Regions from separate parts of the Dorea sp. YH-dor226 genome, predicted to be linked through region 2. Evidence: predicted binding sites of a transcription regulator. Region 2 holds the regulator's gene; the other holds the start of a gene.
What was found. Region 2 encodes Rex, which represses fermentation and respiration genes when NADH is low (regulators of the CRP and FNR family bind a similar motif). Its sites were predicted from a motif close to ATTGTTAANTANTTAACAAT; they were not measured.

Region 1: a site for Rex is predicted at 2,389-2,408, ahead of rsxC (electron transport complex subunit RsxC). Genes of this name have one in related genera too.

Annotation. Positions count from the first base shown of each region.
Region 1 covers NZ_JBDOHS010000008.1:106,147-113,794, reverse strand. The annotation lists gene cmk ((d)CMP kinase) at 1-357, shown strand, start outside; gene ispH (4-hydroxy-3-methylbut-2-enyl diphosphate reductase) at 382-1,239, shown strand; gene rpsA (30S ribosomal protein S1) at 1,220-2,323, shown strand; gene rsxC (electron transport complex subunit RsxC) at 2,511-3,833, shown strand; gene ABE547_RS08815 (RnfABCDGE type electron transport complex subunit D) at 3,882-4,811, shown strand; gene ABE547_RS08810 (RnfABCDGE type electron transport complex subunit G) at 4,811-5,392, shown strand; gene ABE547_RS08805 (electron transport complex subunit E) at 5,406-6,125, shown strand; gene ABE547_RS08800 (electron transport complex protein RnfA) at 6,139-6,714, shown strand; gene ABE547_RS08795 (RnfABCDGE type electron transport complex subunit B) at 6,729-7,520, shown strand; gene ABE547_RS08790 (DUF2752 domain-containing protein) at 7,536-7,648, shown strand, end outside.
Region 2 covers NZ_JBDOHS010000004.1:91,525-99,172, reverse strand. The annotation lists gene alr (alanine racemase) at 1-54, opposite strand, end outside; gene ABE547_RS05070 (NAD(P)H-hydrate dehydratase) at 41-1,555, opposite strand; gene ABE547_RS05065 (redox-sensing transcriptional repressor Rex) at 1,633-2,277, opposite strand; gene ABE547_RS05060 (ABC-F family ATP-binding cassette domain-containing protein) at 2,400-4,352, shown strand; gene ABE547_RS05055 (DUF6472 family protein) at 4,439-4,615, opposite strand; gene ABE547_RS05050 (NADP-dependent isocitrate dehydrogenase) at 4,671-5,870, opposite strand; gene ABE547_RS05045 (GntR family transcriptional regulator) at 5,927-6,583, opposite strand; gene ABE547_RS05040 (2-isopropylmalate synthase) at 6,594-7,648, opposite strand, start outside.

The sequences.
Region 1 (7,648 bases), on a different contig from region 2:
TCTGCAATTCCTCAGGTGCGATCAAAGCTTCTGGAATTACAGCAGAATCTTGCCAGGACGCAGAATGTAATCATGGATGGAAGAGATATCGGAACCTGTGTGCTTCCGAATGCGGATGTTAAGGTGTTTCTGACAGCCAGTGTTCAGACAAGAGCAAAAAGACGTTACGATGAACTCTGTGAAAAGGGAATCGCATGTGATCTTAAGGAAATTGAAGCAGATATTGAGCAGAGAGATCACCGTGATATGACAAGAGAGATCGCACCTCTTAAGCAGGCAGAAGATGCAGTTCTGGTAGACAGTTCCCGCATGACGATCGAAGAAGTGGTAGATGCGATCGTAAAACTGTGTGAATAACATCGAAAGGATAAGAATGGAATCATGAAGATTGAACTTGCAAAAACTGCCGGCTTCTGCTTCGGGGTAAAACGGGCAGTAGATACGGTCTATGCACAGGCCCGGGAGCATGAGGGGGAGAAAATCTATACTTATGGTCCCATCATTCATAACGAAGAAGTCATCAGAGATCTGCAAAAACAGGGAGTGGAAGTGCTCTGTAATGAGAAGGAACTGGATGCGGTTGAATCGGGAATTGTGGTGATTCGCTCGCACGGGGTTCCAAGATATATCTGTGAAAAGATAGAAAAAAGGGGACTGACCTGTGTGGATGCAACCTGTCCGTTTGTAAAGAAGATTCATAAAATTGTGGAAGAGGAAAGCGCCGAGGGAACGCATGTTATTATTATCGGAAATGGCGAGCATCCTGAGGTTCAGGGGATTCGCGGATGGGCCGGCGATCGTGTTACTGTAATACAGACGGCAGAGGATGCGCAGAAGTTTCATCTTGAAGAAAATGCAGGAAAGATATGCATCGTAGCACAGACGACATTTAACTACAATAAATTCAAAGATTTAGTTGAAATTATCTCAAAAAAGGGGTATGATATAATTGTTTTAAATACGATTTGTAATGCGACGAAAGAACGGCAGGAAGAAGCGCGTCACATTGCAGAGAGAGTAGATGCTATGGTTGTGATAGGAGATAAGCGTAGTTCAAATACTCAGAAGTTATTTGAAATCTGTAAAGAAGAATGTTTGAATACGTACTATATACAGACACTTGACGATTTGGATATGAATCAATTAAGGTCCGTGGAAACAGTAGGTATTACAGCAGGGGCATCCACGCCCAAGAAAATAATTGAGGAGGTTCAAAATAATGTCAGAATTAACTTTTGAACAAATGTTGGAAGATTCATTTAAAACAATTAGAAACGGAGAGGTTGTAGATGGTACAGTCATCGATGTAAAACCTGATGAGATCATCTTGAATATAGGTTACAAGGCAGACGGTATCATTACAAGAAGCGAGTACACCAATGAAACAAATGCCGATCTTACAACAATGGTTTCTGTTGGTGACAAGATGTCCGCAAAAGTATTAAAGGTGAATGACGGAGAAGGTCAGGTTCTGCTGACATATAAGAGACTGGCTGCTGAAAAGGGAAATGAAAGATTAAAAGAAGCTTTTGAGAATCATGAAGTATTGAGAGCTCCGGTCGCTCAGATCCTTGGCGGTGGATTAAGCGTAGTGGTTGATGAAGCAAGAGTATTCATCCCTGCAAGTCTTGTGTCTGATACTTATGAAAAAGACCTGAGCAAATATCAGGATCAGGAGATTGAATTCGTAATCAGTGAATTTAATCCCAGAAGAAATCGCGTGATCGGTGACAGAAGACAGCTTCTGGTTGCTGAACGTGCAGAAAAGCAGAAAGAATTGTTTGAGAAGATCCAGGTTGGCGACAGAATGGAAGGAACTGTTAAGAATGTGACAGATTTCGGTGCATTCATTGATCTTGGTGGTGTTGACGGACTTCTTCATATATCTGAAATGTCCTGGGGACGTGTGGAAAATCCTAAGAAAGTATTCCAGGTAGGCGAGAAAGTTGAAGTTATGATCAAAGATATTCATGAGACAAAGATCGCATTAAGCCTGAAGTTCCCTGAGACAAATCCATGGGCAAATGCAGCAGCAGATTATGCTGTTGGAACTGTTATTACAGGTAAAGTTGCAAGAATGACGGATTTTGGTGCATTCGTAGAACTGGCACCGGGTGTGGATGCACTTCTTCATGTTTCTCAGATTTCCAGAGCGCATGTTGATAAACCGTCAGATGTTCTGTCAGTAGGACAGGAGATCACTGCAAAGGTTGTTGACCTGAATGAAGCTGAAAAGAAGATCAGCTTGAGCATGAAGGCTCTTGAGCCGGTTGCTGAAGAGAAAGCGGAGACAGAAAATGTGGATGAAAGTGCTGCTGAATAATAATCAGAAAGCGAACTTTGAATACCGATTATATTAAGATAGAGGCACTATGCCTCTATCTTTTCTATGTTAAAAAATCGACAAGATGTATTTGGAAATATACAAAGGATTTGTCCGTATCTACTGGATAATCGGGGGAAATTCTTGTATAGTATATAAAGAGAAAAAAGGAAGGAAGGAAAAAAGGATGGCATTGTTAACATTTAAGGGTGGTATCCACCCGGATGACGGCAAGAGCCTGGCTAAAGATAAGGCGATTGTCGACGTAAAACCTAAGGGCGATCTGGTATATCCAATGTCCCAGCACATCGGCGCTCCTGCAGCTCCGGTAGTGGCTGTTGGCGATCATGTATTAAAGGGCCAGATGATCGCTGAAGCCGGAGGATTTGTATCCGCGCCTATCTATGCATCAGTTTCTGGTAAGGTCAAAGCAATTGCTCCACATCTGAATCCAACAGGGGGAACTGTAAATAGTATTGTAATTGAGAATGATGGGGAATATCAGGAAGTAGAGTATCCTGCAGTGAAACCGCTGGAAGAGATGAGCAAGGAAGAGATCCTGAACGCGATTGGCAATGCCGGCGTTGTAGGTATGGGTGGTGCAGGTTTCCCGACAAGAGTAAAATTGTCACCGAAGGAACCGGATAAGATTGACTATATTATTGCAAACTGTGCGGAATGTGAACCTTATATTACTGCAGATTACAGAACGATCATGGAGACCCCGGAGAAACTGGTCGGTGGAATGAAGATTGTCCTGAAGCTGTTTGATAATGCGAAGGGACTGTTTGGTGTAGAGGATAATAAGCCGGATTGTATTGAAAAATTAAAAGAGCTTACAAAAGATGAACCACGTATGGAAGTGCTTGCGCTTAAGACGAAGTATCCACAGGGTGGTGAGCGTCAGCTGATTTATGCTACAACAGGAAGAGCAATTAACTCTGCAATGCTTCCTGCAGATGCAGGGTGTGTTGTAGACAACGTAGCTACACTTGTGAGCATCTATCAGGCAGTGGCAGAAGGTAAACCGTCTATGGAGCGTGTTGTTACTGTAAGTGGTGATGCAGTGGCAGAACCAGGAAACTTCAGAGTACCATTTGGTATCAATCAGCAGGAACTGGTTGAAGCAGCAGGCGGATTTAAGACAGAACCGGAAAAACTGATCTCTGGTGGTCCGATGATGGGATTCTCCATGTTCACGCTTGATGTTCCGGTTACCAAGACATCTTCTTCCATTCTTGGATTTACAAAAGACGAAGTTGCGAAGTTTGAGCCTTCCGCATGTATTAACTGCGGACGATGTGTGGATGCATGTCCGAGCCGTCTGATTCCGTCAAGACTTGCCGATTATGCGGAACGTCAGGATGAAGCAACGTTTACAGCTCATGAGGGACTGGAATGTATGGAATGTGGTTCTTGTAGTTTTGTCTGTCCTGCTAAGCGTCCGCTGAAACAGGCGATTGGATCTATGAGAAAGATTGCTTTAGCAAACCGCAAGAAGAAAAAATAAATCAGAAAGAAGAAGAGGTGAACAAACGTGAGTGAGAACAATTTAAAAATGTCATCTTCACCACATATACGTTCCAAAGCTACCACAAGCAACATTATGTTAATGGTAACCGTTGCACTGTTGCCAGCTGCTTTGTTTGGTGTATGGAACTTTAAACTGCCGGCACTTGGAATGTTGATTACCACAACGGTAACGGCAGTTCTGACAGAGTACATATATGAAAGATTGATGCACAAAAAGATCACGGTTGGTGACTGGAGTGCAGTTGTTACAGGATTATTGCTTGGACTTAACATGCCGCCTACAGCACCTTGGTGGATGGGCGCTCTCGGAAGTATCTTTGCAATCCTGATCGTAAAACAGTTGTTTGGCGGATTGGGACAGAATTTCATGAACCCGGCGCTGGGTGCAAGATGTTTCCTGTTGATTTCATTTACAAGTCAGATGACTACATTTGTATATGATGGTGTGACGGGTCCGACTCCTCTTGCTGCTCTGAAGAGTGGAGAGGCTGTGAACAGTATGGATATGCTGATCGGAACAATTCCGGGAACGATCGGAGAAACATCTGTGATCGCAATTATCATCGGTGCGATCTTCCTGATTCTTCTGGGAATCATTGATCTTCGGATTCCGGGAACTTATATCGTGTCATTTGTGATCTTTATTGGTATCTTTGGACATTTTGCGAATCCGGAGATTGGATTCTTTGATCCACAGTATATTACAGCACATCTGTGTGGAGGCGGTCTGATGCTCGGTGCATGGTTTATGGCTACTGATTATGTTACATCACCGATCACGAAGAAAGGACAGTATGTATACGGTGTCCTGCTGGGCGTCCTGACCGGACTGTTCCGTCTCTTTGGTGCTTCCGCAGAGGGTGTTTCCTATGCGATCATCATCAGTAACCTTTTAGTTCCGTTGATCGAGAAGGTTACTCTTCCAAAACCATTCGGTAAAGGAGGAGAGAAATAATGAATAAGATTGTAAAAAATACATTGATCCTTACAATGATTACTTTGATAGCAGGCCTTGCACTCGGTGTCGTATATGAGATTACGAAAGATCCGATTGCTCAGGTACAGGAAAGTGCGAAAAAGGAAGCATGGCAGGCTGTATTTCCTGAGGCGGATCTGGAAGAATTTGAGGCAACAGAGGTTGATCAGGCTGCTGCAGATAAAGCAATCGCTGATATGGGTGTAAACGCAACAATTGATGAAGTATGTATCGTTGGTGAAGAGGGATACGTTATCACAACGACCGATAAGGACGGATTTGGAGGAAGCATTCAGATTACAGTTGGTATCACAGCAGATGGTACGGTGAACGGAGTTTCCATTCTGTCCATCAGCGAGACTGCCGGACTTGGAATGAAAGCGACAGAGCCGGCATTCTATGGTCAGTATGAAGGAAAACAGGCAGAAAAATTTGTAGTATCCAAAGACGGCGGAGACGGAGAACCGATCGATGCGTTAAGCGGTGCAACGATTACTTCAAGAGCAGTAACCGGTGCTGTGAATGCAGCCCTTGGTTATTACCAGAATGCATTTCAATAGGAGGTAGTTAGAGATGAATAAATGTACTGAAAGAGTATATAACGGTCTGATCAAAGAAAATCCTACCTTCGTTTTGATGTTAGGTATGTGTCCGACCCTGGCGGTAACAACATCCGCCATGAACGGTGTAGGTATGGGCCTTTCTACAACGGTCGTACTTGTGCTGTCCAACATGTTGATTTCCATGTTGCGTAAGATTATTCCGGATTCTGTCAGAATGCCGGCGTTTATCGTAGTCGTAGCATCTTTCGTTACAATTGTACAGTTCCTTCTGGAAGGTTTCGTTCCAAGTCTGTATGATTCACTGGGAATTTATATTCCTCTGATCGTAGTTAACTGTATCATTCTTGGACGTGCAGAAAGTTATGCGTCTAAGAATCCGGTAATTCCTTCTATCTTTGATGGAATCGGTATGGGACTTGGATTTACATTCGGACTTACCTGTATCGGTATTGTCCGTGAGCTGATCGGTACTGGCGCTATCTTCGGAGCACAGATTCTTCCTCTTGCAGATACCGCTGCCGGTGTAGGCGGATATGTTCCGGTTACAATCTTCATTCTTCCTCCGGGAGCATTCCTGGTACTTGCATTCCTTGTTGCGGCTATGAACAAGATCCGCAAGAATGCAGAGAAGAAAGGCAAGAAGATTGCAGCACCTCAGGGATGTGGCACAGATTGTGCTTCCTGCGGTGGATGTGAAGGAAAAGTGTTCCCAACAGGAAATGAAAAGTAGGAGGAGTACATAGATGAAAGAATTATTGATTATTGCAATTGGTTCCGCTCTTGTGAATAACGTCGTACTCAGCCAGTTCCTGGGAATCTGTCCGTTCCTTGGTGTTTCCAAGAAGGTAGACACTGCTGCCGGAATGGGTGGTGCGGTTGTATTCGTTATCACAATTGCTTCATTTGTAACAGGTTTAATTTATAAATTTATTCTGACACCGCTTGGATTCGAGTATCTGCAGACGATCGTTTTCATTCTGATCATTGCTGCACTGGTACAGTTCGTAGAGATGTTCCTGAAAAAAGCGATGCCTCCATTGTATAATGCATTGGGAGTATATCTTCCTCTGATCACAACAAACTGTGCGGTTCTTGGTGTAGCACTTACGAACGTACAGAAGGAATATACACTTCTTGAGGGTGTGATCAATGGAGTTGGTACATCTGTCGGATTCCTGATCGCAATTGTGATCATGGCAGGAATTCGTGAGAAGATTGAGTATAACGACATATCAGAATCCTTCCAGGGAACTCCGATCGTTCTGATTACGGCTTGTCTGATGGCGATCGCGTTCTGCGGATTCTCAGGATTATTATAAGAGGAGGCATAACAATGAGTGTTACAGGAATTATTCTTGCTGCGGTAATCGTAGGCGGCACCGGGTTATTCATTGGTGTGTTCCTCGGAATCGCTGGTAAGAAATTTGCAGTAGAAGTAGATGAGAGAGAAGAAGCAATTCTCGGAGTACTTCCGGGAAACAACTGTGGTGGTTGTGGCTACGCTGGTTGTTCCGGCCTTGCCGCTGCGATCGTAAAGGGAGAAGCTGAAGTGGGCGGATGTCCGGTCGGCGGAGCTCCGGTTGCGGCAAAGATCGGAGAGATCATGGGAATTGCTGCAGGCGAACAGGTACATCAGGTGGCTTTTGTAAAATGTGCCGGAACCTGTGATAAGGCAAAACAGGAATATGAGTATCATGGCCTGAAAGACTGTACGATGGTCAATATGATGCAGGACGGCGGTCCGAAGGCATGTAATTACGGATGTCTCGGAGAAGGCAGCTGCGTGAAGGCCTGTCCGTTCGATGCAATCCATATCGTAGACGGTGTGGCTGTAGTAGACAAAGAAGCATGTAAAGCATGTGGAAAATGTATTGCAGTATGTCCAAAGAAGCTGATTGAGCTGGTTCCGTATGAACAGAAGCATCTGGTACAGTGCAGCTCAAGAGATAAAGGTAAAGCCGTAATGCAGGCTTGTTCTGTCGGATGTATCGGATGTAAGATGTGTGAGAAAGTCTGCCAGTTTGAAGCCGTTAAGGTAGAAGGTAATGTTGCACATATCGATCCTGAAAAATGTACAAACTGTGGTGCTTGTGCAGAGAAATGTCCGAAGAAGATCATTCTTTAGGATTTGGATGAAGATATGAAACGGACTTTTCATCAAATGATCTGTGATGCATATTCTCGTTTGAAGAGTGATATCAAAGATTTAAAATGGGCGATTATAATTATAATCGCCTATTTTGCATATCTGAA
Region 2 (7,648 bases):
ATATTCAACTGCATCCAAATCGACCCTCGCCATAACTCTGCTATACTTCTTCATAAGCCAACTCCTCCTGATCTATGAACACTTTGCCTATATTTTCAATAAGATCTTCTGCCATAACGCTATAGCTTCCCATGATCTTCCGGGCATAATCTCCGCAACAGCCGTGCAAATAGACTCCCAGAACTGCTGCATCATATCCGGATACTTTCTGTGCCATCAGACCTGCGATCATCCCCGCAAGGACATCTCCTGATCCGGCTTTTGCCATTGCACAATTGCCGGACAGATTCACATATATGCGGGATCCTGAAGATGCAACCATCGTTCTGGAATCTTTCAACGCTACGACTGCCGGATGTTGTTCCGTGAATTCTCTCAGAACAGCTGTCCGGTGTTCCCGGATCTCTGATACCATTTTGCCGGACAATCGTTCCATCTCCTTCATATGAGGAGTCAGCACGATCTCTCCGTCCGATACCTGCTTCAGTGCTTCCATATTCTCTGATAACAGATTCAGTCCATCCGCATCAATCACACACGGTACCTTTATATTTTTCAGTGTTGTCTGTAGGATCTTCTTCGACAAGTCGTTCGTTCCGAGCCCGGATCCGATACATACGGTATCGGCCCACGCAAGAAGCGAACACAGTTTTTCTTCTTCAAAGGACTCGTAGGCAGTAATAATTGCTTCCGGCAGCAGAGTCTGAAGAATCACACGATTCTCCTCCGGAGTATAGATCTGCACCAGTCCTGCTCCGGCCCGATACGCTGCTTTGGCATTCAGATATGCTGCTCCTGACATTCCCCTGCTTCCGGCAATTACCAGAAGCTTTCCATATGTTCCTTTATGTGAATCCGCCTTTCTGACCGGCAGCAGACGGCTATATTCTCTTCTATCATACGTATATGCCACAGATATGTCATCCCTGATCCTGTCTGTGCAGATTCCTATGTCAACAGGATAGATCTCTCCGGCGTATTCCCGTCCCGGATACATCTGAAGTCCCAGCTTTTCAAGCTGAAAAGTAACCGTAATATCTGCATGAAATGCGATTCCCAACACCGCACCATTCCCGGAAGAGATTCCGGACGGAATATCGACTGCAACCTTTATTCCCGTCGAACGATTCATCTGATCGATGATCTCACGATAGTTCCCCTCAATCTTTCTGCTCAGTCCCACACCGAAGATCGCATCGATCAGTACGCTGTATTTTGCCTCTTCGTATCCATATATAATCTTGCCTCCGGCTTCCTTAAGGAGACGCATCTGTTCTTTTGTCTCTTCTGTACAATGCTCCTTATTGCCAATAAAACAGGCGGTAGCCGGATATCCCATCCTGGTAAGGATTCTCGCAATTGCCAGACCATCTCCGCCATTATTCCCGGAGCCACATACAACACAGGCTCTGGACAGATCCAGATATCTGTCTGTCATTACCTGCACACAGCATCTGGCAGCCCGCTCCATCAATACAAGGGACGGAGTACCTATTGTCTGGATCGTATACTGATCTGCAGCCTTCATCTGACTGCCATCCACCAGATATCGCATTGTCTCACCCCCATATCAAAGAACGTGTAAGAACAGGCATGTCTGCACATGCCGGACCTTACACGTCTACATCATCTTTATTTTTTGTGTTCTTCGTTATAACGGCTTATATTATAGGATAACTGCATAAGACTTTCAGATAAATGCACATTTTCCACGATGATATTCTCTGGAAGATTCAGGTCTGTATGTGCAAAATTCCAGATCGCACGTACCCCGTTTTCAACCAGCATATTCGCAACCTCAATTGCCTTTTCTTTTGGAATCGTAAGAACAGCAATATCTATATTATTATTCTGTACAAAAGACTTCAGATCATCCATCATACGTACCGGAACGCCCCGGATTGCCACACCCTCCAACCGTGGATTCACATCAAAGATTCCCTTTAATATAAAACCACGTTTTTCAAATGCTGCATAGTTGGCCAGTGCCTGCCCCAGATTACCAGCTCCGATAATAATAATATTGTGATCTTCTTCAAGTCCGAGAATCTTACCAATCTCTGTGTACAGATACTTTACATTATATCCGTATCCCTGTTGACCAAATCCTCCGAAATTATTAAGATCCTGACGAATCTGTGACGCAGTCACTTTCATTCGTTTACTGAGATCATTTGAAGAGATTCGTTCTACTCCATTTTCTAAAAGTTCTCCCAAATATCTGTAATACCTTGGCAACCTTCGTATTACCGCCTGCGATATCTCTCTTCCTTCCAATGTATTCACCTTCCTGTTATAGTCTAAAGATATTATATAAAATCGGAAGATTAATGTCAAACAATAGTTGTAATTTACACCATTTCCGTTATAATTATATCGTATGCAAAGGAGGAAATACCATGATATTAGCATGTCACGGAATCAATAAATCCTTCGGTGAAAACGTAATTGTCGCCGATGGATCATTTCACATAGAGGATCATGAAAAGGCTGCACTGGTCGGACCAAACGGCGCCGGAAAGTCTACTCTCCTGAAGATGGTCGTCGGAGAACTGCCTTCTGACGGCGGAACTGTCATTCTCACAAAAGGAAAGACTCTCGGCTATCTCGCACAGCACCAGCAGATGCAAAGCGGCAATACCATCTATGAGGAAGTGAAGCTTGCCAAGTCAGAGATCATCTCCATGGAACAACAGATTCGTTCTATCGAACTGGAATTAAAACATCTCTCCGGTGCGGAACTGGAAGCACGTCTGAACACTTACAACCGCCTGACTGCCGCTTTCGAACGCGCCAACGGATATGCCTATGAAAGTGAAATTACGGGCGTTCTTAAGGGTCTTGGCTTTACAGAAAACGATTTCTCCAAGCCGGTTGACACACTTTCCGGCGGACAGAAAACACGCGTATCTCTTGGAAAGCTGCTCCTCACAAAACCGGATATTCTCCTGCTGGATGAGCCTACCAACCACCTGGATCTGAATTCCATCTCATGGCTTGAGACTTATCTTCTCAACTATCCGGGGGCTGTTCTGATCGTCTCCCATGACCGGTACTTTCTGAACAGAGTTGTCACAAAGGTACTGGAAATCGAGCAGGGATCTTTGATGACCTATCAGGGCAATTACAGCGATTACGCCGACAAGAAAAAGAAACTTCGGGAAGCGCGACTGAAGGAATATCTGAACCAGCAGCAGGAAATCAGACACCAGGAGGCTGTCATCGAAAAACTTCGTTCTTTCAACCGTGAAAAATCCATTAAACGTGCAGAAAGTCGCGAAAAAATGCTGGAAAAGATGAAGCCTGTAGAGAAGCCCCAGGAGCTGAATACGGAGATTCATCTGACACTGGAGCCTTCCTGTGTCAGTGGAAACGATGTATTAACGGTAGAACACTTAAGCAAATCATTTCCGGGGCAGACCTTATTCTCTGACATCAGCTTCGAAATAAAACGCGGAGAACATGTTGCAATCATTGGCGACAACGGAACCGGCAAAACCACATTATTGAAAATCCTGAATCAGGTAGTTTCAGCTGACAGCGGAACCTTCTCGCTTGGAACGAATGTAAAAATCGGATACTATGACCAGGAACATCACGTCCTTCATATGGAAAAAACCATCTTCGATGAGATATCGGATGACTATCCGACACTGACAAACACCCAGATCCGCAATGTTCTTGCAGCATTTCTCTTTACCGGAGAGGACGTCTTCAAACAGATCAGCTCTCTGAGCGGCGGGGAGCGCGGACGTGTTTCACTTGCGAAACTGATGCTGTCCGAAGCAAACTTTCTGATCCTTGATGAGCCAACCAACCATTTGGATATCACCTCCAAAGAAATTCTGGAAAAAGCATTAAATGATTACACCGGAACTGTATTGTATGTCTCTCATGACCGATATTTTATTAATCAGACCGCAACAAGGATCCTGGATCTGGTAAACCAGACATTTGTCAATTATATTGGTAATTATGATTATTATCTGGAGAAAAAAGAAGAACTGACAGCCATCTATGCCGGCAGCACTGCTTCGGCTCCAATTCCCGGAAGTGTAAAGGCCGCTTCTTCCGCAGCAAAATCTTCCACGAATTCCATCACAGATTCCAAACTCAGCTGGCAGGAACAAAAAGAAGCTCAGGCACGGGAGCGAAAACGAAAAAATGAACTGAAAAAGACGGAAGACCGCATCTCTGATCTCGAAGAACGCGATGCCGAAATCGATGAATTAATGATGCAGGAAGAGATCTTTACGAATTCAGTAAAATGTCAGGAACTGGCAAAGGAAAAAGCTTCTATCGCAGAAGAACTTGCAGAATTATATGAAAAGTGGGAAGAACTTGCAGAATAAAGAAAGGAAACATTATAAAAACCAGGATATCACCTTTCCGAATATGATATCCTGGTTTTTCATGTACAAGCAACGCTCCCTGAAATTTACATCTGATGCCTGACCACCGTATACTCGTCTCCATAACTGTAATACGGACAATCCCGATATGTATTTGTCACAAACCGATATAGCTCGTCCTCATCCAGATCCATCTGACAGACGTAACATTCATAATCTTCATCATATTCATAATGTGCACAGGACTCACAATTACTTTTCATACCACACGACTCCTTTCATGGGAACCAGTATAACAAATTATGTTTATTTCATAATTTACTGCAATTTTTCCGCAATTGCTTTGATGAAGTTCTCACTGTTCAATACAGTTAGATTCTCCAGCGTCGTAATCAGTGCCAGATCTTTTGTCATCTTTCCTTCTTCAATCGTGTCAATCGTTGCCTTTTCAAGTTTATCGGCAAATTCCATCAATTCCTGATTGCCATCGAGCTCGCCACGTTTTCTCAGCGCACCTGTCCATGCAAAGATTGTTGCAACAGAGTTGGTTGATGTCTCTTCCCCTTTCAGATGCTTATAATAATGGCGCTGTACCGTTCCATGTGCAGCTTCATACTCATAATATCCTTCCGGTGATACCAGTACAGAAGTCATCATGGCAAGTGAACCAAATGCAGAAGACACCATATCACTCATAACATCTCCGTCATAGTTCTTGCAGGCCCAGATATATCCGCCTTCGGACTTCATGACACGGGCTACCGCATCATCAATCAGTGTGTAAAAGTATACGATACCTGCCTTTTCGAACTTTTCAGCATATTCTGCATCATAGATCTCCTGGAAGATATCTTTAAATGTATGATCATATTTTTTAGAGATTGTATCCTTTGTAGCGAACCAAAGATCCTGTCTGGTATCCAGCGCATAGTTAAAACAGCTTCTTGCAAAGCTTTCAATGGAACCGCACAGATTATGTATTCCCTGTGCCACACCGGCTCCTGCATAGTTATGTACCAGTTCTCTTGTCTTTGTTCCATCTTCTGCCGTATATACAAGCTCAACCTTCCCGGGTCCTGGAATCTTCATTTCTGTGTTTTTATAAACGTCACCATACGCATGTCTTGCAATCGTAATTGGTTTCTTCCAGTTTTTCACACATGGTTCAATGCCTTTTACCACGATTGGCGCACGAAATACCGTTCCATCCAGAATCGCACGGATCGTACCATTCGGACTCTTCCACATCTCTTTCAGATTATATTCTGTCATACGTGCTGCATTTGGAGTGATCGTTGCACATTTTACGGCAACTTTATACTTCTTTGTCGCATTTGCCGCATCAACAGTAACCTGATCATTCGTCTCATTACGGCATTCAAGACCCAGATCATAGTATTCTGTATTCAGTTCAACAAATGGTTCCAGCAGATTTTCTTTAATCATTTTCCAGAGAATTCTGGTCATCTCATCTCCGTCCATCTCCACAATAGGTGTTGTCATCTTAATTTTTGCCATCTTTACATCTTCCTCCTGTTTGAATCTTTGTCGCTGTTTCCGTAGGTTTTATAGTTCTATATTTCATTCAGATGCAGATTTTTCATAACATTGATGATATGCTGATTTGCAAGCTTTTCAGCCAGATCTGCATCCTTTGCTCTGATCGCATTTAATATTTCGCGATGTTCTTCAATAGACCGCTGAGCACGTGTCGGTGCTTCTACCGACATCGTCCTTGCCATCTGTACATACTTGTGAAAATCTTTTAACACATGTTCCAGTATACGACTATCGGACGCTTCATACAAGATCTTATGGAACTTTCCATCCATCTCTGACACCTGTTCCGCCTGTCCATTCCTTTTTTTGTGCAAATGATATTCCGACAGGAGTATGATCTCCTCCAGTTCTTCTATCTGCTCATCTGTAATATTTTTCGTAGCCCATCTTGCACATAATCCCTCCAGCTGGGAACGAATCTTATAGATATCTTCCACATCTTTTGCAGTGATGCCTGTTACGTAAGCCCCTTTATTCGGGATGATCGTAACAAGTCCTTCCAGCTCAAGCTGCCTTAGTGCTTCTCTGACCGGAGTCCTGCTCACGCCAAGCTCCTCTCCGATCGTAATCTCTCTTAATTCTTCGTGTTCCTGATAAACTCCATTTAAAATATCTTCTCTTAATCGTTGAAAAACCTTTCCCCGTAAAGATCCGTCACGATATTCCTCCATATTCTCACCTCTATCTGACCAGACTGATTCCCAGTTTCTTACAATTTTCTTCAATCACCTGTAATAGTTCTTCGTCTGTCAAAACGGTAACTCGTCCATCTTCATATTCCTGATCTACCCAGTCTTTTACACAGCTTACAAGTTCTGAGTTTTTATCCACCTGTTTTTCTTCCGGAAGGCTGAAGTAGGAATTAATCCAGTGTGCGATTCCTGCAAGTCCGGAAGTATTGGATACTGCAACAAGCGGCGGACGATTCAGAAACTTGCCTGTATCAAAGATATTGTAGATCTCTTCATTCTTCAACAGTCCATCCGCATGAATTCCCGCTCTTGTAACATTAAAATTCTTACCGACAAAAGGAGTCCTTGACGGGATCTCATATCCAATCTCTTTCTCATAATATTCTGACAGTTCCGTGATCACACGTGTATCCATACCATCCAGCGTACCGCGAAGCTGTGCATACTCAAATACCATTGCCTCCAATGGAGTATTGCCGGTGCGCTCTCCGATTCCGAAAAGAGAACAGTTCACACCACTCGCTCCATACAGCCACGCAGTTGAAGAGTTGCTTACTGCTTTATAAAAATCATTGTGTCCGTGGAATTCAATCAATTCGCTCGGTACTCCCGCATGTACCCGGATTCCGTAGATGATTCCCGGAATGGATCTCGGGATCACTGCACCCGGATAGTTTACACCATAACCCATTGTATCACATACTCGCACTTTCACAGGAATTTTATATTCATCCATCAGTCTCATCAGTTCCAGACAGAACGGAATCACAAATCCATAGATATCGGATCTTGTAATATCTTCCAGATGACATCTCGGACTGATTCCAGTCTCGAGACACTCTCTGACAATTGACAGATAGTGTTCCATTGCCTGACGTCGCGTCATTTTTAATTTATAAAAAATGTGATAATCCGAACAGCTGACCAGCACACCCGTTTCCTTCATTCCAATCTCTTTTACCAGATCGAAGTCTTTTTTACTCGCACGGATCCAGCTAGTAATCTCCGGAAATTTATAATCCTTTTCCATACATTTGTATACTG